Regions from separate parts of the Synechocystis sp. LKSZ1 genome, predicted to be linked through region 2. Evidence: riboswitches for the same ligand, from Rfam matches in the RefSeq annotation. Region 2 holds a riboswitch; the other holds the start of a gene.
What was found. Region 2 has a riboswitch for cyclic di-AMP ahead of ntrB (nitrate ABC transporter permease). Riboswitches for the same ligand answer to the same signal wherever they lie in the genome.
Positions count from the first base shown of each region.

Region 1: another riboswitch for cyclic di-AMP. It lies ahead of ABXS88_RS09925 (cation-translocating P-type ATPase); the one in region 2 lies ahead of ntrB (nitrate ABC transporter permease).

Region 1 covers NZ_AP031572.1:2,135,406-2,147,322, reverse strand. The annotation lists gene ABXS88_RS09950 (N-acetylmuramoyl-L-alanine amidase) at 1-1,372, opposite strand, end outside; gene tkt (transketolase) at 1,628-3,634, opposite strand; gene fabF (beta-ketoacyl-ACP synthase II) at 3,750-5,000, opposite strand; gene ABXS88_RS09935 (acyl carrier protein) at 5,104-5,346, opposite strand; gene ABXS88_RS09930 (ArsB/NhaD family transporter) at 5,590-6,933, opposite strand; gene ABXS88_RS09925 (cation-translocating P-type ATPase) at 6,999-9,773, opposite strand; cyclic di-AMP (ydaO/yuaA leader) riboswitch at 10,095-10,241, opposite strand; gene bchI (magnesium chelatase ATPase subunit I) at 10,390-11,463, shown strand; gene ABXS88_RS09915 (hypothetical protein) at 11,467-11,715, opposite strand.
Region 2 covers NZ_AP031572.1:1,302,813-1,314,729, reverse strand. The annotation lists gene kdpC (K(+)-transporting ATPase subunit C) at 1-395, opposite strand, end outside; gene ABXS88_RS06235 (potassium-transporting ATPase subunit F) at 395-664, opposite strand; gene kdpB (potassium-transporting ATPase subunit KdpB) at 709-2,859, opposite strand; gene kdpA (potassium-transporting ATPase subunit KdpA) at 3,012-4,760, opposite strand; partial or broken gene ABXS88_RS06220 (nitrate ABC transporter ATP-binding protein) at 4,832-5,658, opposite strand; gene ABXS88_RS06215 (CmpA/NrtA family ABC transporter substrate-binding protein) at 5,690-7,084, opposite strand; gene ntrB (nitrate ABC transporter permease) at 7,099-7,944, opposite strand; cyclic di-AMP (ydaO/yuaA leader) riboswitch at 8,036-8,197, opposite strand; gene ABXS88_RS06205 (hypothetical protein) at 8,668-8,877, shown strand; gene ABXS88_RS06200 (pentapeptide repeat-containing protein) at 8,874-9,746, opposite strand; gene recJ (single-stranded-DNA-specific exonuclease RecJ) at 9,860-11,917, opposite strand, start outside.

The DNA.
Region 1 (11,917 bases), 830 kb from region 2:
ACACCAGGCGACTGCCCTGGGGGATACGGGGCCAATTCCCTTGGGTCGGGAGGGGATTGGGTGGCAGAGCATTTCCTAGGGGCGGCAGGGAGCCCCGTGGGGCAGACGGCACGTTGATAGTAACTGGTGTACCATTGGAGCCAGGATTTGTGGGGGGTAAGGGACGGTTCCCCAACGAAGTGCCGCCATAACTTCGGGGGGCGATCTCTAGGGCGTAGAGGCCCCCTGACCGAAAAAGATTACCAAAGCGGGTTCCGGCAGCCGGTTGCACGAAAAAAACCAAGGTGTCACCGGCATCTTGGCGGATCTGAAGCTGGGTAATCGGGCTATTACCGCTCAAACTGGGTTGTTTGAAGCTACTGGCCAGGCGGGCATTCTCAATGCGAATTTCATAGTTCCCCGTTAGACGGTTGAGGGTGCCCTTGGCCTGCAGAGGCCGATCGGCCCGAATTAATAATTGGCGATTGTCCCGACTTAATTCTAGGCCGGTAATACTAACTCCTTCACTACTAAGGGAACTGACCCCTAGGTCAGCAGAAGGTGGTAGGGGAATGCCACTGCTCGGTGGCGGGGCCAACCCTTGGGTGGCCCGAATTCCCCCCTTTGGGAAGAGCACTATTCCACCTCCCAAGCGACTGTAGTAGGCCTGCCAACCGGGACTATTAGGGTCAACGGTTAAGCTGAGGCGGGGATCAGTACTGGAGTTGGCAAAAGATAGGTCACTGACACCGTACTGCTGAATAGCAAAGGTTTTTCCCGCTAAATAACTGGGAAGCATCGCCCCCGGTAAGCCGACCTGAATAGTTGTGCCGTCGTTACTGCGGTCTACTCGGATATTGTTGTTCTGGCCGTTCCGAACCAAGGGAATCAAGAGGCCACTGGCCGTCACTTGGACAGTTTCAGCTCCTTCAGCGGGGGCCAGAAGGGGCCGACTGGGGGCTGGAGCCTGAGATTGGGGAGATAAGGGGGGAGGGGTGGTGGTTCGTTGGGGAACGGGTAAATCCACTGTCCATTGGGTGGGGGTAATACCCCGTACCTTAACCTGCTGGGGATCCACGGTGTAACCAGGGGCCAATTCAATCACCAGACGAGTCGTAAAAGGGTCAAATTGAGCCACCCTCACATTACTAACAGTTCCTCCAATGGGTTGATTCACTGTCGGCCGCCCCAGGGTTGTGCCTGGCAGGTCAATCACAATGCGGGTGGGATTAGGAATTAACTGGGCGGTCGGTTGAACTCCCGTTTCAGTGTTAAAGGTCAGTCGGTTCTGGGACGCTTCAAAGCGCCAGTAAAGAAGTTTTCCTGCTTCAGCCGGTGCGGCTAAGCAGAGGAGGGATATAAAAGCAAGTACAAAACCATGGAATCGGTTCATAATCACTCCTCGACTAGAATGAATATCGACTGACCTATCTTAAACGACAAATCTGTCGGAGATTTGGATAGGGCACCGAATCCTCTAGCCAGGTTACTAGGGAACATCAAAAAAAGCTTGACAAAATATCGATAACCTTGGGATTGAGCGGAATAGCTCAGGTCAACGATAGGAAGGGACTGATTGCCTACGGTAAAGGCCCTCTAGAGATTAGAGGGCCATGGGTAATTTAGTCTCGATGTAGGTAGAGCGTCACTAGCTCAGGAGCGCTTTAGCTTTGGCCAAAACGTTATCAACGCTAAAACCAAATTTCTCCATACAGATGCCACCGGGGGCAGAGGCTCCAAAGCGGTCGATACTCACGGTATCCCCTTCCATGCCGACATATTTTTGCCAACCAAAGCTAACGCCGGCTTCTACAGCGAGGCGCTTGGTGACAGCCTTCGGTAGAACAGATTCTTTATAAGCACTATCTTGGGCTTCAAACAGCTCCCAGGAGGGCATGGAGACGACCCGGACATTTTTACCTTCGCTAGCGAGTTTGCTGGCAGCTTCCACACAGAGGCTCACTTCCGAACCGGTACCGATCAGGATTAGGTCAGGGGTTCCGGCACAATCGACGAGGGTATAGGCCCCCTTGAGGGTGTTCTCAATGCTGCTACCAGCAAGGTTAGGCACGTTTTGACGAGTAAAGGCCAAGAGTGTCGGTTTATGCTGTTTGGCATTGGTGATTGCCACGTGGTAGGCCCCGGAGCACTCGTTGCCGTCGGCGGGACGGATTACTGTCAGGTTGGGAATCGCCCGCAGGGAAGCCAGGGTTTCTACCGGCTGGTGAGTCGGGCCATCTTCCCCTTGGCCAATGGAATCGTGGGTCATCACCCAAATGGCACCGACGTTTGCCAGGGCTGAGAGACGAATGGCCGCCCGCATGTAGTCCGTAAAGATCAAGAAGGTGGCACCGTAGGGAATCAGGCCAGAACCATGGAGCGCAATACCATTACAGATGGCCCCCATGGCGTGTTCCCGTACCCCGAAGTGGACGTTCCGGTTTTGGTAGGCCCCTTTCTGGAAATCACCGGAAATTTTCAACTCAGTGAGGTTAGAGTGGGTCAGATCCGCCGACCCCCCGATCAGTTCCGACAAAACGGGAGCCAGTTTATTGAGACAGGTTTCGGAGTGTTTCCGGGTCGGAAGCGCCTTATCTTCGGCCGTGTAGCGGGGCAGGACATCAGCCCAGTTAGCCGGTAGTTCACCGCTGAGGAGACGCTCAAATTCGGCGGCTTCCTGGGGATATTTGGCTTTGTACTGAGCGAGAACGTTATTCCATTCGGCCTCCAGTTGGGTTCCCCGTTCAATAGCCTTATGGGTATGGTCTAAAACATCCTGGGGAATTTCAAAGGGAGGATAGTCCCAGCCCAGGTTTTTGCGGGTGGCGTCTACTTCTTCCGCCCCTAGAGCGGCCCCATGTACCCCCGCCGTGTTGGCTTTTTTGGGAGAACCATAACCAATGGTAGTGGTGACCTTGATCATGGTCGGTTTATCAGTCACGGCCTTAGCTTCTTCAATGGCCTTGGCAATGGCTGCGAGGTCGGTATTACCGTCTTTGACGTGGAGAACATGCCAACCGTAGGCTTCAAAGCGCTTGGAAACATCTTCGGTAAAGGCGACATCCGTCGAACCATCAATGGAAATGTGGTTATCGTCGTAGAGGGCGATCAGTTTACCCAAGCCCCAGTGACCCGCAATGGAACAGGCCTCCGCCGCTACCCCTTCCATATTGCAACCATCCCCTAGGATGACGTAGGTGTAGTGGTCAACTAATTTAGCATCGGGTTTATTAAACGTTGCGGCCAGATGAGCCTCTGCTAGAGCAAATCCCACGCCGTTGGCAATCCCCTGACCCAGAGGGCCCGTCGTCACTTCCACCCCTGCGGTTTCAAAGTTTTCCGGGTGACCGGGTGTTTTAGACCCCCACTGACGGAACTGTTTAATGTCTTCGATGGAAACGCTGTCATAGCCCATCAAATAGAGCAGTGCGTACTGCAACATAGAACCATGGCCCGCCGAGAGAATGAAGCGGTCGCGGTTAAACCATTGGGGATTTTTGGGATTGAACTTCATGAACTGATCCCACAGCACAAAGGCCATGGGAGCGGCCCCCATGGGTAGGCCGGGGTGTCCAGATTTTGCCTTTTCAACCGCATCAATGGCTAAAAAACGAATGGAATTAATACAGCGTTCTTGCAGGGATTGAGTAGCCATAATCTCTTGTGGAATGAACTAAAAATATAACGGTGGGGAAACCATCTCTAGCAGTGGCAAGGGGTAGCCCAAATTTTGCTACCATCTTCCCACGCTTCGGCTTCATTTCACCGGGTTAATGATATTTTTTAAAAGCTAGGGTCACGTTATGACCGCCAAAGCCAAAGGAATTGGATAGGGCCACCTCCACTGGCAGGGCCCGGCTAGTGCTGGGCACATAGTCGAGGTCACAATCCGGGTCGGGATTTTCTAGATTAATGGTCGGGGGAACCCGGTCTTCAGCAATGGCCATCACCGTTGCCACCGCTTCAATCCCCCCGGAACCGCCCAGAAGATGGCCTGTCATCGATTTGGTAGAACTGACCACCAGATTATGGGCATGGGCCCCCAGGGCCTGCTTAATGGCTCGCGTTTCGGTCACATCGTTAGCAGGAGTACTGGTACCGTGGGCGTTGATGTAGCTCACACTTTCCGGGGCCAGGCCCGCATCCTTCAGGGCTAGGGTCATGGCTTGGGTGGCGCCCCGGCCATCGGGGACAGGAGAAGTAATGTGGTAGGCATCGCAGGTCATCGCATAACCGACAATTTCGGCATAAATTTTGGCCCCTCGCTGGATTGCTTGCTCTAACTCTTCGAGGATGAGAATGCCGGCCCCTTCTCCCATGACAAAACCGTCTCGGTCTTTGTCAAAGGGACGGCTGGCATGGAGAGGGTCATCATTGCGGAAAGAGAGTGCCCGTGCGGCAGAAAAGCCAGCAAAGGACAGGGGGGTAATAGCAGCTTCTGTTCCGCCGCAGATCATGGCCTTGGCATAGCCGCTTTGTACCAAACGAAAAGCATCACCGACCGCATTAGAACCGGCCGCACAGGCCGTCACCGTACAGGTATTCGGGCCCTTAGCTCCAACGTGAATGGCCGTTAAGCCCGCCGCCATGTTGGCAATCATCATCGGGATCATAAAGGGACTACAGCGACCCGGCCCCTTGGTCAGCAATATTTCCTGCTGGTCTTCTAATACCTTTAGTCCACCAATGCCTGTGCCAATGAGAACGCCGATATCATCAGCATTCAGTTCATTAATCACTAGTTGGGCGTCTGCCAGGGCCTGCTGGCTGGCACACACTGCAAATTGGGCAAAACGATCCATCCGCTTGGCCTCTTTACGGTCTAGGTATTGCAAAGGATCAAAACCTTTGACCTCTCCCGCAAAACGGCAGGCATGATTGCTGGCATCAAAATGGGTAATTGGGCCGATGCCATTGGCACCCTGCAAAAGTCCTTGCCAGTAGTCAGCGAGGGTGTTACCGATGGGGGTAATGGCCCCCAATCCCGTCACAACGACCCTTTTTTTTTCTAAATTTGCCATGGTTATTGTCAATAAATAAAACCTGGTGCCTCAGACAGCAGATTTGTTACGCAAGGGACGGATAGCTGTTCGCGGGATTACCAAGGAGTTACCAAAACGCTGTTTAGTTCTCGCTTTTTTCGCTGATGTAATCCACCGCTTTGCCGACGGTATCGATGGTCTCGGCTACTTCGTCCGGAATTTCTACTCCAAATTCTTCTTCTAAGGCCATGACTAATTCCACCGTATCGAGGGAATCTGCACCGAGGTCATTGGCAAAACTGGCTTCCGGCGTGACTTTATCTGCATCGACTTCAAGTTGATCGACTACAATGGTTTTAACTTTTTCAAAAATAGCTTGGTTCATTAGACGTTCAAGGTATCCGCTAAAAAAAACCTTGAGCCACATCAGCCACAAGGCGGAAACAGGGCGGGAATTGCTGTTTCCTCAGTTTTTTGGGGTATTCCCTGGGCAATCGTTCCGCCGAGACCCCTTTACTCTGAATTTCAAGGAAGTTTCGTGGCATTTTGTCACGGGGTTAATAGCCAACGCCGATTTTACCATACAGCGGTGCTCTCCAAGTCTGACCCAGGGGCCGGCTTACCAGACCTAGTTTTGCCACAGGAGCCAGCCGACAAAAACAGCGGCTACTACTAATTGAACCGCCATGGTCGGCAGGCCATAACGGAGAAAGCGATGGAAAGAAATCGGACGGCCATGTTGTTCAGAAATACCCGCCGCAACAATATTAGAAGAGGCCCCCACTAGGGTGCCATTGCCCCCTAAGGTCGCCCCAAACATCATGGCGTAGAACAGGGGCAATACTGCTGGCGGAAATTGACCGGCAAAGTCGGGACTCAACACCTCAGACCCGGCCATACCGATATTGACAACGTACTGTTTTAGCAGGGGCACCATGGCCACAACCAGGGGAATATTGGGCACCACACTGGAAAGCAAGCCGACCGCAAACACTAAAACGATAGAACCGAAGGCAATATTTTTACCGACTAAAACTGCTAGCAATTGGGCCAGGTAGGCCGTTACGCCGGTTTTTTCTAAAGAACCAATAATCACAAAGGTGGACATGAAAAAGATCAAAGTACTCCAGTCCACATCTCGCAGAATATTGGGAACCGTATCAATTTTACTTTGGTGGGCCAGCAACAGGGCCAGACCGGCCCCCAGTAGGGCAACGGCGGCGGGAGTCACCGGAACTGGCAGGGTTTCACCGATCACAAAAAAGAGGAGTACCAGGGCGATAATCAGGCCCCCCAACATCAAAACCTGGGGATGATTAATCTGGGGATGGGGTAGGTCTTCCAGGTGGGTAAATTGGCGATTCCAGATACTACGGAAGAGAAAAGGCGCAATGGCCAAGATAGAAAGCACGGCCAACAGACCGCCAAAACTGAGTTTGAACAGATACTCATTGAAGGTGATATTGATGGAGCTACCAACAATAAAGGTAGCCGGATCTCCCACCAGGGTTAACAGTCCGGCACTATTGGCCACGAACACCATCAGAATTAGCAGGGGAACAAAATCCACCCCAATTTCCTCGGCGATGGGAGGAATCAAGGGGGCCAACAGCATGACCGTTGTGGCATTGGGCAGTACAGCGCAAATGGGCGTGGTAATACCAATGACGCCCAGGACGAGCAGTTTGCCACTTCCTTTGGCCAAGAGCACCATTTGGGTGGCCAAATACTCGAAGATTTTAGTCGGTTCAAAGGCCCGGACGAGTACCATCACCCCAAAAAAGAGGGCCAGAGTGGCGTAGCTTTGGCTGATGTAGTCAATGCCTTCTTTCAAGGTGATGACATGGCTAAACACTAGAACCAGGGCCCCCAGGAAGGCCGCCACCGTTAGGTGGATTTTCTCCGACATGATCAGGGCAATCACCCCAATAAAGACCGCTAAAGAGAGGAGAGCAGGGAAATTAGTCACCATAGAAGTCCGGGGTAGGGGGTTTTAAAATCGGTTGCTCAAGCAGGGGTTAGGATCGAGTTAACCCTTTAGGAAATATTGCTGCGGTATTTAAACCAAGCATTAATCACCAGCTTTTCGAGCTCGATCCAAACAAACATCAGCAGACTGAACCCGAAGCAGACGGCTAGTTCCTGGCCACTGAGCCAGTGGGTACCAAAAAAGTTGCGAAAAGGCGCCACGTAGATCAGGAGTAGTTGCAACAGGGAGGTGAAGCCCACCGCGGCCAGAATGTAAGGGTTAGAAAAGGGATTGAGGCGAACAATCAGTTGGGTATCGGAACGCACTGCTAAGGCGTGACCCATCTGAGCCAGACAGAGAGTCGTAAATACCATGGTTTTCCAGCGTTCTGGGTTGGGACTCCCTTGGGTGTATTGATAGGCCCAAACCATCAGCGCAATGGTCAAGACAGCAAAAATAATACCGATGCGGAGCATATAGGCCCCCAGGCCGCGAGAGAAAATACTTTCCCGAGGATTGTAGGGGGGCCGACTCATCACATTAGGCTCTGCTGGTTCCATCGCCAGGGCCAAGGCCGGTAAACCATCGGTGACTAGGTTCATCCAGAGAATTTGGAGGGGGGACAATGGCACGCCCCCCAGGCCCAGTAAGGGCGCAGCCGCAATCACTAAAACTTCGCCGATGTTACTGCCCAAAATGTACTTAATGAAGCGACGAATATTGTCGTAAACCACCCGGCCTTCTTCAGTGGCGGCGACAATGGTGGCAAAATTATCGTCCAAGAGGATCATGTCACTGGCCTCTTTACTAACATCGGTGCCGGTAATGCCCATAGCAATACCAATATCCGCTTGTTTGAGGGCCGGTGCATCATTCACCCCATCGCCGGTCATGGCCACGAACTGGCCTTGATTTTGCAAAGCGTGGACGATCCAAAGCTTATGTTCTGGTGCAACGCGGGCATAGACACTCACGTCTCCCACAATACGGTCAAGCTCTAGCTGGCCGATTTGTTCTAAGTCTTTCCCTGTCAGGATTTCGGTACCCGGCTGGGCAATGCCGAGGTCGTAGGCAATGGCTTGGGCTGTGAGTTGGTGGTCTCCCGTAATCATGATCGGCCGAATCCCAGCGGCTAAACACTGTTGCACCGCTAGCTTGACCTCTGGACGGGGCGCATCAATCATCCCGACGAGGCCGAGCCAGACTAAATCCTTTTCCGCCTCATCCAGGTTGCCATCGGGTAAGGTGCGATAGGCAAAACCCAGGACTCGCAGGCCCTGGGCCGCCCATTGATCGTTGATCTGGAGAATGGCTTGACGACCTTCTGGGGTTAGCTCTGTAGGGGTGGCGTCGCTTTGCTGATACCGACAGGCCTCCAGCAGAATTTCCGGGGAGCCTTTACTAAATACCAGGTGATGACCCGTGGCAGAGGCTTTCTCAACGATCACGGCCATGCGTTTACGCTCGGAGGAGAAGGGGATTTCCGCCCGTCTCGGCATGTTTTCCCCGAGGACTTCTCGGTACAAGCCGGCTTTAGCCGCCAGGGTCAGCAGGGCCCCTTCCGTGGGATCGCCCAGGATGATCCATTGGCCCTCTTTTTGTTGCAAAAGGGCATCGTTACAAAGGACGCAGGCCATGAGCAGGAGTTCAGCTTCTGCTTCTAGTTCATCGACGGTTTGGCCCTGCCGTTGGATGTCCCCCAGAGGACTATAACCTTCCCCCGTTACCTGATAGAGGGTACTGGGCGTAGTAAACTGCTGTACCACCATTTTATTTTGGGTGAGGGTGCCGGTCTTGTCGGAACAAATGGTCGTGACGGAGCCAAGGGTTTCCACTGCCGGTAACTTACGGATCAGGGCCTGGCGACGCACCATCCGCTGGGTGCCAATGGCCAAGGTGACAGTCACCACGGCTGGCAGGCCTTCAGGCACCACGGCAACAGCCATACTGAGGGACACTTCCAGTAGGCCCTCAAAGGTTTGCCATCCCATCCGCAGAACACCCACCGTCACTACCAGGGCCACCAAGGCCAAGGAACTGCTAACGAGAACATTGCCCAACTGGCTCATGCGCTGTTGTAGCGGCGTCGGCTCCGTTTCCACCGATTGAATTAGGGTGGCAATGCGGCCAATTTCCGTATCCATACCGGTTTTGGTCACGACCACCATGCCCCGGCCCTGCACCACTTCTGTGCCCTGAAAAACAAGGTTGCGGCGGTCTCCCAGGGCTGCATCATCGCTCAGGATGGCCTGGGGTTGCTTGAGCAGGGCCTCGGCTTCTCCCGTCAGGGTCGCTTCACGAATTTGCAGATTCTGAGCCTCTAGCAGACGACCATCGGCGGCCACTTGTACCCCCGCTTCGAGGAGCATGATGTCCCCAGGGACTAATTCCTTCGCTTCTACTTCCAGGGTTTGGCCCTGGCGAATAACCCGTACCTGGGGAGAAGACAGACGTTTAAGGGCGGCTAGGGCCTTTTCTGCCCGACTTTCCTGGAGATAACCCAGCAGGCCATTCAGAATCACAATCGCAAAAATGGCAATAGCATCCTTCGGAAACTTGCCCTGGCGTAGATCGATAATCCCTGATACCACCGCCACGGCAATCAGCATCACCAACATAATGTTAGTGAACTGCTCCCAAAGAATGGTCAGAGGATGGCGGCCCGCCATTTCCTGTAGTTCATTCCAGCCCAAAATTTGCCGACGCTCTGCAACTTGTTCGGTGGTTAAGCCCTTAGTGGGGTCGCTCTGCAAGGTTTGCAGGGCCGCTTCAGCAGACAGCGTATGCCAGGCATAGTCATTGGGATTAATGAAATCGGTTTTGGCAGTACTGGGGAAATTCATTAGTGGTTAGGGGAAGTCGGAGAAGTGTTGGTAAGGAATTGTCGAGCAATAGCGGCCGATGGCATCCAGTCCACAGGAAAGCCGAAGAAGCTGATTCGGTAATCCTGAGTGACGTGGCTCAGGGCCTTTGCCAGGGAGATTTTGATGCTAGAACCAAAAGCCTTGATACTGCACCACCTAGCAAAATGATTTAAAATAGCCAATTGTCAATTCTTTGCATTGAACGCCTCAACTTTAGTACAGGTTGGCGGTAACAGAGTCGTCGCTCGCTGAGTGCCTGAATAAAGCAAAAGCATTGCCGAACAATGCTCATCCATTTATTAGTTTTCCCTCACGGCTGACGGGGTTAGCTGACGGGCTAGAAATGAGAGTTTTTCTTCTCCAAACACGTGGAGATGCGCCCCGGATATGGTTCCCCCGCTTTCTGAACTGGGTAGGCTTCAGACCAGAAATTAAGCTGACTTAATACTGTTTACTTAGTGCCAAAGCATAACATTAAGTGTCCCAGGGCTTCAATGGCCCGGAGGAAAGGGTACCGCTATGGCAAAATGGAGAACATTGCCCACCTGCGGCTTTGAATATCCCGTTAATAGTCTTAATTTTCTCTAAACGATCCATGACCGCAACCCTCTCCGCTCCCCCGAAAACGCGCCGTGTTGTTTTTCCTTTTACGGCCATCGTGGGCCAAGATGAAATGAAATTGGCCCTGCTCCTCAATGTCATCGACCCTAAAATTGGTGGGGTGATGATCATGGGCGACCGGGGAACGGGGAAATCAACGACCATCCGGGCCTTGGCTGACCTCCTGCCCGAAATTGAAGTTGTGGCCAACGACCCCTTTAATTCCCATCCCAGCGACCCGGATTTAATGAGTGACCAAGTCCGGGAGCAGGTGGAACAACAAACGCCCCTGGCCATTGCCAAGAAAAAAGTGACCATGGTGGATCTGCCTCTGGGGGCGACGGAAGACCGCGTCTGCGGCACCATCGATATTGAAAAGGCCCTTTCGGAAGGGGTTAAGGCCTTTGAACCCGGCCTCTTAGCCAAAGCTAATCGCGGCATTCTCTACGTGGATGAGGTGAACTTACTCGACGACCACCTGGTGGATGTCCTGCTCGACTCCGCTGCCGGGGGGTGGAACACCGTTGAGCGGGAAGGCATCTCCATTCGCCATCCGGCCCGGTTTGTGTTAGTGGGTTCTGGCAACCCCGAGGAAGGAGAACTACGGCCCCAACTCCTCGACCGCTTTGGCATGCACGCCGAAATTCATACAGTACGGGAGCCGGCCCTGCGGGTCAAAATTGTGGAACAGCGCTCGGCCTTTGACCAAAATCCCCTGCCCTTCTGTGAACAGTACCAGGCCCAGCAGGATGAACTGCAAGCCAAACTCGTTCAAGCCCAAAATCTGTTGCCTAACGTCAGCATCGACTACGACCTGCGGGTGAAAATTTCTGAGGTGTGCTCGGAGTTGGATGTGGATGGTCTACGGGGGGATATCGTTACCAATCGAGCCGCTAAGGCCCTCACCGCCTTTGAGGGCCGCCAGGAAGTGACGATAGATGATATTCGTCGGGTGATCGTGCTCTGCCTACGCCACCGCCTACGCAAAGACCCCCTCGAGTCCATTGATTCGGGCTATAAAGTTGAAAAGGCCTTTAATCGTGTCTTTGGCCTAGAAAGCGAGGCTTAGACCTTAGGATTTTTCTCGGTTTTCGGCTCGCTTGAGTTGTAAAACCGAGCATTGGCCCATCCCGATCAGGCCCCCGGCAAGGGCCCCTAACCAAAGAAAACGTCGGCCGTAGAGTTCCTGATAGCCTTGGCTAACATAAGTTTGTACTTGACTAGACTGGCGGCGGAGGGCAACCTGGCCCATGCCCCAACCAATGGTGGCCCCGATCAGGCTTGTCATCACGCCGGCCGCTAAAATGAGACGATAATTCATTCCCTCACCTCTCTGGCTAATGGCCAAACCAGATAAAGCCCAGGCCCCCTAGGGTAAAGAGCATCAAGAGATGGTTCATCCAGTCGTCAATAGTCCAATCTTTAAACATGGTCTTGATCCTGACTCGGCCTAGTTTGCTTTGCCTGGGCGCATTTTACGCTGGAAGTGAGTATCAACGCTCAAGAGAGGCAATAGGAAAGAG
Region 2 (11,917 bases):
TTTAATTGGGGAATGGCTCCGGCGATGGCCTTTTGAGAGTCAGGATCGGGTTTTCCCTGGATACGCTCTAGCAGGGCCGGATTACTCGGGGCCAGGTTGCTCGCCCCGGATACCCCAGTTTTTAAGACCAGGGCCTCATCCTGTTGGGGGTTTGCCGTGCTGTAATTGGTTGTACTAGGGCGACTGTTAAAGTAGCGCTCACTGGTGAAGGGTTGGCCAATCAAGGCCGAGCCGACAACGGTTCCCTGGGCATTTTTCAGCAAGCTACCATTGGCCTGGTAGGGAATAAGGGTTTGGCCGATGGCCAGCATGGCCAAAGGATAGAGGACTGCTGTGAGTACCCAAAGCAGAAAGGTTGCTCGCAGGGCCCGACTGATTTCACGCGAAAAACTCATTAGAACTTCTCCGGGAGAAACATCACAAAAAAGAGATAGACGGACAGGCTAAGGGTGCCGATCAACAATAGGCCCAGGGCCCAGGCCTGATGGCGACTGAGGGCATCGCCGGTGGCGCCATAGACCACTGGGGCCAGGATTAAATTCAAGCAAAGACCCAGGAAGAGATAGCGCGGTAATTTCTGCCGCTGGGCCGCAGACCCCAGGATAGAAAAGACCTCTGAGATCTGGGCCACAGGGTTGGTTAACGGTAATCGCGGGTATTTCATCACAGTCACCTGAACGTAAATAGGTAGGATTGAACCATGGGTACTTAGAGCAGGGGTGAAAGCATTAAATCAATCACCTTAATGGCGATGAAGGGTGCAATAATTCCCCCCAGGCCATAAATCAGCATGTTGCGTTGGAGTAATTGATCTGCCGTTAAAGGACGAAACTGCACCCCCTTCAGGGCCAGGGGAATCAGAGCCGGAATAATCAGAGCGTTGTAGATGAGCGCTGAAAGAATGGCCGACTGGGGACTCTCCAGACTCATAATATTCAAGGCCCCAATGCCGGCCGCCGCAAAGATGGTGGGAATAATGGCAAAGTATTTGGCAATATCGTTGGCGATGGAAAAGGTGGTCAGGGCCCCTCGGGTAATCAACAATTGTTTACCAATGGTCACTAGGTCGATCAGTTTCGTCGGGTCAGAATCGAGATCAACCATGTTGGCAGCCTCCTTCGCGGCCTGGGTGCCGGAGTTCATGGCTAGGCCCACATTGGCCTGGGCTAGGGCCGGCGCATCGTTCGTGCCATCCCCCGTCATGGCCACCAGTTTGCCCTTTTCCTGTTCTGTGCGGATCACCTGAATTTTGTCCTCTGGGGTGGCTTCGGCAATAAAGTCATCCACTCCGGCTTCCTGGGCAATCACCGAGGCCGTAATCCGGTTATCCCCCGTCAGCATAATAGTTCTGACTCCCATGCGCCGCAGTTGGTCAAAGCGTTCTTTGATGCCAGGTTTGACAATATCCTTGAGGTAAATAACCCCATAGATATCGCTATCCCGACAGACCGCCAGCGGTGTTCCTCCTAAACGAGATACCTTTTCGTAGGCCTGGTCTAGGCCCTCGGGCACTTGCCCACCCCGAGAACGCACAAACCCCTTGATGGCATCTACGGCTCCTTTACGATATTCATGACTGCCCACATCGGTGCCACTCATGCGGGTACGAGCTGAAAATTCGATCCCCTCAGCTTGACTGATATCGATGTTGAGGGCGGCCCCCATTTTTTCTGCTAGTTGAATAATAGAGCGCCCTTCAGGGGTTTCATCAAAGACGCTAGCGGCATAGCAAATCTGGGCCGTTTCTTGGCAGTCATGACCGTTAAGAGGAATAAATTCATCGGCCAAACGATTGCCGAGGGTGATGGTTCCCGTTTTATCCAAAACGAGGGTGTTGATGTCACCGCAGGCCTCGACGGCCCGGCCAGAGGTCGCAATCACGTTAAACTGGGCCACCCGGTCCATGCCAGCAATGCCGATGGCACTGAGCAAGCCGCCAATGGTAGTGGGAATCAGGGCCACCAGCAAGGAGATCAAAATAGCAATGGTCGAGCCAGCCCGCAGACTATTCCCCGCAGCTTCTCCCAGCAGACTGGCGACAAAATCGGCAATGTAGCTCGAAAAAGGCGGGATAGTGGCCACCACAATCAAGAAAACCTGAGTGAGCACCACCAACAGAACCGTGAGGGCAATTTCATTGGGGGTCTTCGTCCGTTCAGCCCCTTCCACCAGGGCGATCATGCGGTCGATAAATCCCTGGCCTGGATCTTGGGTAATCCGCACAATCAGTTCATCGGAAACGAGACGGGTTCCCCCCGTTACCGAACTCATAATGTCTGTTCCCGGTTGCTTCAAAACAGGGGCCGATTCTCCGGTAATGGCCGACTCATCCACCGAAGCAATGCCTTGGATCACTTCCCCATCGGCGGGGATCAGGTCTCCCGCTACTACCTTCACCTGGTCTCCCTGACGCAGGGCCGTGGAACTGACTTCCTGAATCGTGCCATCCGCCAGGAGTTTACGGGCGTAGGTATCCTGCCGAGTGGAGCGCAGGGACTCCGCCTGGGCCTTCCCTCGGCCCTCAGCAACAGACTCCGCAAAGTTAGCAAAGAGGACAGTCAAAAACAAAATAATGGTGATCAGACCATTCAGGATGCGTTGCTGGTTGGGATCACTGGGAATGGTACCGAAGAGATTAGGGTCTAGGGTCAGAAAAAGGGTAATGAGGGTTCCCAGCCAGACTACAAACATGACGGGATTGCGAACCGCAATACGGGGGTCTAGCTTGAAAAAAGCGGCCTGAATTGCCCGTTGATAGAGGCCCTGGCGGTTAACTTTAGGCGTATGGCGACGTGATTCCCTTGGCCCTCTGGGACGGCGAGGGGGGTTCGTAACAGGAGACGGTTCAGGTGTTTCCATAGCGATAACTGTTTTATCTCAATCCTTTAAATTAGGGCGACAGATCCTTCTCTTTACCCCTCCGCCTACGGCACCGCCCCTTGGCAAGGGGAGGACGGGTGGGGTCGATGGTTTTGTTCTGCTTGAGCGGCTTAGGATTAACTTCTTGGGATCTAGGTAGGGCTGGTGCCGCTAGCAATTTGGAAGGCCTCAGCAACTGGGCCCAGGGCCAGCCAGGGGAAGAAAGTTAAGGCCCCCATGATCAAAATGACGCCTGCGGTTATACCGGTGAATAGAACGGTATCGGTGCGGAGAGTGCCAATGGTTGTGGGGACGGGTTGTTTGCGGGCCATGCCATCGGCCAGCAACAATAAAGCAATGATGGGTACATAACGCCCCACCAGTAGGCTAAAGCTTGTACTCAAGTTCCACCACAGGGCCGTCACCGTTGGCTTAGCGCCGGTGGCCAGGGCCAAGGGCGAGGGTTGGGAATCCCCCAGGCCTTCCAAGCCCGAACCATTATTGGCCGCCGCAGAGGCATATTCATAAATCACCTGGGAAAGGCCATGAAAGCCGGGATTACTAATGCCTTGGAAATCGGGAAAGGCCATGGCGATAGCCGCCGGAATCAAAATCGCAATGGGATGCACCAGCAAGATCAGGAAACTGGCTAACACCACTTCTCGCTTTTCAATCTTACGGCCCAAAAATTCAGGGGTCCGTCCGACCATCAGGCCGGTGACGAAGACCGCCAAGATCAGGTAGGCAAAGAGATAGGCTGTTCCTGTTCCCTGGCCACCAAAGACGATTTGTAGGAACATATTAGCCAAGGTGGCAAACCCCCCCGTTGGCATAAAGGAGTCATGCAGACTATTAACGGCCCCGCACATCGTGGCAGTGGTGACAACGGCGTAGAGGGCCGACTGGGCCCAGCCAAAGCGGACTTCCTTCCCTTCCAAGTTCGGAGCCAGCCCCCCCAGCAGGGCATTGACCGCAGGATTGCCGTTGTATTCTCCCATCACTGTAATCACGGTAAAACCGATTAAAATCCCCAGGGGAACCAGAAAAATTAACCAGGCCTGACGCAGATTTTGAGTGAAGACACCGTAGGTATAGATCAGCGAAGTGGGGATAGCAAGAATGGCGACAAGCTGAATCAGATTGGCCAAGCCATTGGGATTCTCGAAGGGATGGGCCGAATTGATCGCAAAAAAGCCCCCGCCATTTTCTCCCAGTTCCTTGATGATTTCAAAGTGAGCTACTGGCCCCCGCGCAATGGCCTGGCTCAAACTGGGATCTTCTAGGGTAGGAACCACGACAGGCCCGTCTAGGGTTTCCGGCACGCCAGCTAACATTAACAGCAAGGCCCCAACGATGCTAATCGGTAACAGGACACGAGTGATGGATAACACCAAATCCCGGTAAAAATTGCCCAAGGGCCGCCCCGTCAGGCCCCGGATAAAGGCAATGGCCACCGCAATGCCTGTCCCCGCAGAGGTAAACATGAGGTAACCAAGACCCAACATTTGCGCACCATAGCTCAGATAGGTTTCACCAGAATAGTGCTGTTGATTGGTATTCGTAATAAAAGAAATCGTCGTGTGCAGGGTTGTATCCCAAGTAGGGGCCGGGATGCCCGTCGGATTCAGGGGCAGATATTGCTGGAGGGCAATCATCGCAAAAATCAATCCGGCCATGGCCCCATTACTGAGCAGAATGGCTCTGGCGTATTGCCAACCCGTCATACTGTCGGTAGGAGAAACTTGCAGAAAGCGATAAATCAATCTCTCTATGGGTAATAAAAGAGAATCAAAAATCGTTTTTTCTGCCAGAAATACGCGAGCTAAATAGCGACCGAGAAAGGGCATAAGGGCGACCACAATCACGAGGGTCAGCGCAATTTGAAAAAAACCTTGTAACATTTTTGTTTTGGTTTGCCTAGGTGACTGGCATTAAGTCTTGATGCTTGATCACTCAATAAATAGAGCTGTATTTACTGGTAACGTTCTAGAAAATCCAAGGCCTGATTCCGCAGTTCATAGTATTCCGTCGTTTCCCGAAGCGCATGGTGGTCGCGAGGACGGGGTAAATTAATTTCCATCACCTTGCCAATCACTGCGCCAGGGCCATTGGTCATCATCACCACCCGGTCGGACATAAAAATGGCCTCATCAACATCGTGGGTAATCATCATCACGGCCTGGCGATGATTCTCCCAAATATCCAAAACCTGCTGTTGTAGTTTGGGCCGCGTCAGGGCATCTAGCGCTCCGAAGGGTTCATCTAATAGCAACATTTTAGGACGAGTTGCCAAGGCCCTGGCCACACCGACCCTTTGCTTCATCCCCCTGATAGCTCATGGGGATATTTATCGGCGGCAGGCAAGAGATTAACCATGGCCAAATGCTCATCAACGACCTTATTTTTTTCTCCGGGACTCATTTTTTTAAAGACCTCATCCACCGCTAAGCGCACATTTTCCCGCACCGTTAGCCAGGGCAGTAAAGAATATCCCTGAAACACCATCATCCGCTCTGCTCCCGGTTTGCGAATGGCCTTGCCCTCTAGGGTAATCAAGCCCGAGGTCGGCCGGTCTAAACCCGCTACTAGGCGTAGGAGGGTTGATTTTCCGCAACCAGAATGGCCAATGACTGATACATATTCCTGCGTGCCAACGGTTAAATTAATGTCTTCAAGAACGGTAAAAGGACTGCCATCGGGCTTAGTAAAGGATTTGGAAACATTTTCGACGACTAAAAAGCCGTCATTGGGGGAAAAATGCTCTGAGGAGGCAAAATTAAGGGTATTGGAACGAACCATGGGATACCTCAATGAACACAAGAGTAAATTTTTAAGACAAGGCAAAAATTAGAGGGCGATGGGCGCGAATCTCAAAGTTCTGAATATAGCCATTGGGATTACTGGGATCAAAGGAACGTTGATCAATAAACCTGTCGGCTGGCTCAACTTTGTAGTCTTCTGCCGGACAAGGAATCCCCATTTCCGTTGCAATTTCTCGATAGAGATCTGTACGCCAGGCCTGACGCAGAATCGTATCCGCCTGGGCTGGAAGCTCTCGCACCTGGCCCCAACGAGTGGCTTGGGTCATTAACCACAGGCCCTGGGATTGCCAGAGAAAGGTGGAATGATCATGGGGAATCTGGACCAATTCGGGGGGCAACTCAAAGAAAATGGTGGTGTCAATGTTGTCCCGCCAGCGGGGTTTATCATCAAAGCCACCGTAGTTGTAGTCCCCCACAATACCGGGTTTCGTATATTTGTCCTTAGCCCCGGTAAAGGCCCGTTGGGAAATAATCCGAGCTACCTCCGCCCGGTTTTCAGGCCGACTGCAATATTGGCAGGCCTCGATCATGGCCTTCACCAGAGAACGATAGGTTTTGGGATACTGGTCGATAAAAGTCTGGGAAACTGCTAGCACGCGGTCGGGATGGCCCTGCCAAATTTCTCGGCCCTGGGCAAAGGTAAAACCAATGCCCTCATTGCCTGTAATCGCTCGGGTATTCCAGGGTTCCGCCACCATATAGGCCTGCATTGCTCCCATGCGCATATTGCTCACCATTTGGGGGGGCGGGGTAATAATGACGCGAAATTCTTGGATGGGATCGACCCCTGCGGCAGCGACTAGGTAGCGAACAAAGTATTCATAGATAGAAGAACTCAGCACTACTGCAAAGACCCGTTGATCGAGGGGCACTTGTGCAAAGTAACGTTTCAAATCCTGGCCAAAACGAGGCAGATCGCCTTGATAGTCTTGCCAGGGCCGAACGCCAGCATCCCATAGCCCTTGGTTAAAGGTAATTGCGTTGCCGTGACGATGGATAGTCATAGCAGCACAGAGAGGGAAGTGTCGTGCCCCTTCTGCACCGAGACGAGCATTGGTGACGGCCCCAGAGACAACAGGGGAAGCGTCAAGACGGCCAAAAATAATGCCGTCACGGGAATTTCCCCAACTGGCCTCCCGACTCAGCTTTACATTTAAACCGTATTTGTGAAAGAAACCCTTTTCCCAGGCAATTGCAAAGGGGGCACAGTCATTGACCGGCACAAAGCCTACGGTTAAATTCGGCTTTTCTAGCGTGGCGGGATCGACTACGGGCGGTTGTAATTCAGCTTGGCGATGTATTTGATTAGGGGAGGGAGAAGAACTACAGCTAGAGAGACTAGCTACCGCTGCCGTCGCGCCGCAGGCCTGTAGAAAGGCCCGCCTTGTCCAAGTATTCTTCATCACAAGTACTCCTACTAGCGTTTAGCTGGGCGATGGGTGACGGCCATTTGCAGGCTTGCTAGGGCATAGTCTAATATCAGACCCGTTATACCAATCACAAATACTGCGAGGAAAACAGAACTCACATTCAAGCGATTCCACTCATCCCAAACGAAAAAGCCAATACCAATACCACCGGTCAGCATCTCAACGGCGACAATCACTAGCCAGGCAATGCCTAAACTGATCCGTAATCCTGTGAAAATATAGGGCAAACTAGCAGGTAGAACAATTTTGACCAATTGTTTCCAGCGAGGCATTTCCAGAACCTGGGCCACTTCTAAATAATCCTTGGGAACATTAGAAACACCTTCTGCCGTATTGATAATGGTTGACCAAAGAGAGGTAATAAAAATCACAAAAATTGCTGAGGGTTCAGCGGCGTTGAAAATTGCTAACGCAATGGGCAACCAAACCAAAGGAGAAACGGGTTTAAAAACTTGGATAATTGGGTTAAATACGAGCCAGGCTGGACGGGAGATCCCAATTAAGAAACCAAGGGGAACGGCTACGATGGCACCTAGTAAAAAACCAATACAAACCCGAGTTAAGCTCGCCAGTAATAGCCACCCTAGGCCTAAATCACCAGGGCCTCGTCGATAAAAAGGATTGATGATCAAATCCAGATTACTCATCAGAGCTTCTGGTGGTGTCGGCATCATTTCATGACGAACGAGGGCCACTGCCCACCAGAGGAGAATAACCCCTGTAAAGCCGAGCAAAGGATAGAGAAAGGTGTCTTGTAAAATAAAGGGTTTAGATTTCCGCCAAGTTGAACTCACTGCAACAGAAATCACGGAAAGATTAAGTTGAATTGACATCGCCGTACACCAAAATCAAGGCAGGACAATATAGACCGATGCGGTCTAGGGATACTGATGATATCAAGTCATTAAAAATGCTGATTCCTCAGTTTCCTCTCTATGCCTACGGGGTTAGCTGTCGGACTAGGACTGAGAGATGTCCCTCTAGAAAAACCTCGATTTTCTGGACTGACGAGGTTGAACCAGATACGCCCCTTGGTTTGGGTCCCCCGCTTTAGGCTTTTCGGCCTAAACTCGGCTAACGAGATGCAGAGGATTATAACATAACTTTGCCAAAACTGCCCCTCTCCGTAACCTCAATAGCAAAGAAAAGACAATACACAGGCTCTGAATACGAAGAAAAATGACGACACCAGTCTCCCCAAGAAGAATCGCCATCTAATACCAATCCTCCAAATTAAGGCTACAGATGTTTACCCCTCCGCCTACGGCACCTCCCCTTGCGAAGGGGAGGACGGGTGGGGTCTAGTTATGTAGTCGGGCTTTAGAGATTTGGTATAAATCTTTTTTTAGATACCCTTGAGCTTGCCTTTCCCTTCAATGTGGACTACCTATGTGTGCGATTTTCAGCGGGATATCCCCAGTGATCTGGAAAAAGCTGAACAATAGTAGTAGTGAAGCCACTAGGTCAAGATTGCGTAACCTTTCTTCGTGCTTTGTCACGATGTTGAGCAAATTTTCAAGTTAGGATTGGGTCAAATCCTAGGGAGATGTGTTGCCATGTCCGATAACCTTGAGCACCTCTGTGCAGAATTGGAGAATTTAGACCCAGTTGATCTCGTGACCGGGGCCGATTGTCGGGCCCAAGCCCAGGAGGTCTTAGCCAACCCTTCCATTGCGCTGCGTCTGAAAACCTTGGTCGCTGACCTTTTGATGCAAGCAAATCAGCGTCTTGTCCTCAAAACCGTTGGTGGGGAAGATAGCTACTAAACCACGGGAAAGGCCAGTTGATCGGGTTCGATTAACTTCGGAAAATCTTTAAAAATGAGGGTGCAGGCCTTGACATATTTCTGAGCCCAAGTTTGGGCCAGTTGAATCTGTTCCTGAGTCAGGGCCTGTTTTTTAGGGCCCTTGGTTGTAATTTTGTCAGTGGCAGGGTCTAGGTAAAATTGCTCGAACCACTCGGTTTTGGGTTGGGCCGACTGCCAATAGCGCCGGGCCATGGTGTTGCCAAGGTAATGATTTCCCAAAGCACTCAGATGATTCAAGGTCAGCAATAACTCCTCGACGGTTAAATCGGTGGGCAGGGCCGGGGTGACAATTGCCGTCGAAGCTTGGGACGCAGAGACCGTTGGGGCCGTCGTGAGGCCTTGAGCTACTTTCTTAAGACCCGCTTTCTCCGGGTTAAAGTTCGGATCAAAGCCAGTTTTGCCGTTGTATTTAGCCTGGCTAAAATTCGCACCGGTGAGATTAGCCCCATTTAAAAATGTGCCATTGAGACAGGCCTCCTGGAGATTGGCGCGGGTCAAGTAGGCCCCGGTACAGAGCGCATTTTCTAGGTTACTCTGCTGGAGGTTCGCTTTGATCAGATACGTCTTAATCAATGAGGCCTTGGTCAGATTGGCCTGGGTAAGATTAGCGCCGGAAAAGTCGGCCCCATTGCAATAGGCCTCAGTGAAATTGGCCCCACTCAGGTTGGTATCCCGTAGGTTGGCCTCAGTGAAATCGGTGCCACTAAAATCTGCCCCCGACAAATCTAGGCCATGAAGGTCTACCCGCCGTAGCTGTAGATTTTGAAAATTGCGTTGTCCGGCTTGATATTGGGCCTGTATTTCCTGACTCGTACTACTCTGAACCATGGTGATGGCAATTCCTGTGGCGTGACGAGGGTTGAATAAGTAAATGCTTTAGCCAAAGCCTCTACTAAAATAACGCTTTTTAGGGAAGGGTAGAGGAGCGGCCGACTTGAGTATCAGCTCAAAATAACTTGACAATGGTATTGCCGTTGAAACTGTTCCTCTTGCAGGGCCTCTAAGCATTGATGGAGGTCAGTCACCAGTTCGGTGGTTGGTAGCGGCGGTTGGGCCCGTAACCGTTTTCCCAAAGCCAGAACGAGGGGCGTGGTCACCGGGCCAAGATTCCAGGTGGCAGGAAGGGTTTCCACCGACCAAGATGCTTCCTGGTGAACCAATCGGAGAAGCTGTTGCAGGATGTCTTCTGGGGAGAGAGCGGGAAGCTCTGCTTCTCGGCGATGATGCTCCTTGGGGGCCAAGATTGGGGGGAGAGGGGACTCAACGACAGCAACAGGGGGAAAATCAGTAGAGGGTGTTCTAGCTGGGTCACTGACTTGTAAATCAATGAGCCGGACTTCATAGCGATTTTTATCCTTATAGGTGTTGAAATCTAATTCCACCACCACGTCGTAGGTTTGCTGGGGGTCGATCTCTTCCTTGGTATGGCCCCACCAAATACCCGGAAACCCTTCAGGACTACTGTTGTCCTTGAGATAAAACGTGAGTTTGGGATACATGACTGGTCGGCCTGCCCAATCCTTTTGATCACTCCAAAGACGCTCAAAACGGCAACCTTTGATCAGTAAACGCGGCGCCGGATTGCCCATGCCACAGGGTTCTAGTAATTTCAACTCCTGAAATAATTCTCGGCCCAGGTCGGCTACTGTCACCGTTAAATCCACCTCCACCTGGGGGCCAAGGGCCACTAAATCACCGTAGGTTTGCCAGAATCGTTGATTGATGGCCTCTCGGAAAAGGGATAGATTCTCTAGGGGCAGACTCAGACCCGCCGCGAAGGGATGACCGCCAAAGCCCAATAGTAGCTCCGCTTGGGACTGGAGTAGGTCGTAGAGATCGATATTGCGAATTGAGCGGGCCGAGCCTCGGACAATAGTCCCTGTCGCTTCCAACTGACGACAGAGGAGAATGGTCGGACGGCCATAATCCTGGGCAATTTTGCTGGCCACCAGGCCCAGAATTCCTGCCGGCCATTGGGGATCTTCGAGGACAATCACCCCTGTAGTCGAAAGATCCAGCCGTTGGACTTGTTTCTCTACCTCCGCGCTGATGGTTTTTTGCAGACTTTTGCGGCGACTATTGGCCAGTTCCGTGGCCTCCGCCAGGGCTGCACAGCGCTCTGATTGACGACTGGTGAGCAGTTCCACCCCAAAGCTGGCGTCGCCATGGATACGACTAATGGCATTAATGCGGGGGCCAATGCCAAAGGAAATATCCGTCGGGCGGTCGCCGTTGCCCTTACAGTATTCCAAGAGTTTAGCCACCCCCGGGCGGGACTGGGTTTGAGGTTGTTTTTGCAGTTGTTCGATGCCCTTTTGGGCCAGGTAACGACAGTCCCCTGTTAGTTGCACGAGATCAGCGATCAGACCAATGGCCACTAGATCCAGGAGGTCACTCAGGGGTTGCTGGGGAATGGTCGGAAAACTTTCATAAAGAGCCTCCACCAATTTATAGGCCACCGCCACACCGGAGAGATGGTACAGGGGATGGTTTTCGGCAAAGTAGCGGGGGTTGATCATGGCCACCACCGGGGGACGCTCCTCCGGCAAGGTATGGTGATCGGTGATGATCAGGTCTAGGCCCCAAGCCAGGGCCTGGTCAATTTCTCGGAGGGAAGTACTACCCGTATCACAGGTGACAATTAGACGCACCCCTTCTCCGGCCAGGCGTTCCAGTTGGGGCAGATTCAGGCCATGGGATTCCCGGAGACGGTGGGGAATATAGTAGGTTAACTGCTCTCCCTGGGGAAAAAACTGGCCCAGGCCCTCCCACAACACACTGGTGGCCGTAACCCCATCGGCATCAAAATCCCCCCAGATGACCACCTTTTCCCCGGTTTCGCGGGCCTGGTGCAAACGCTGGACAGCCCACTTCATTTCCTGGCCAAAGGCAAAGGGGCTGGTGGGGCGGTAGGCCTGGGCATCAACAAAGGCCTGGAGTTGGGCCTCATCCCGAATCCCGCGTTGCCACAGCAGTTGGGCCGCAAAATAACCGTTGGA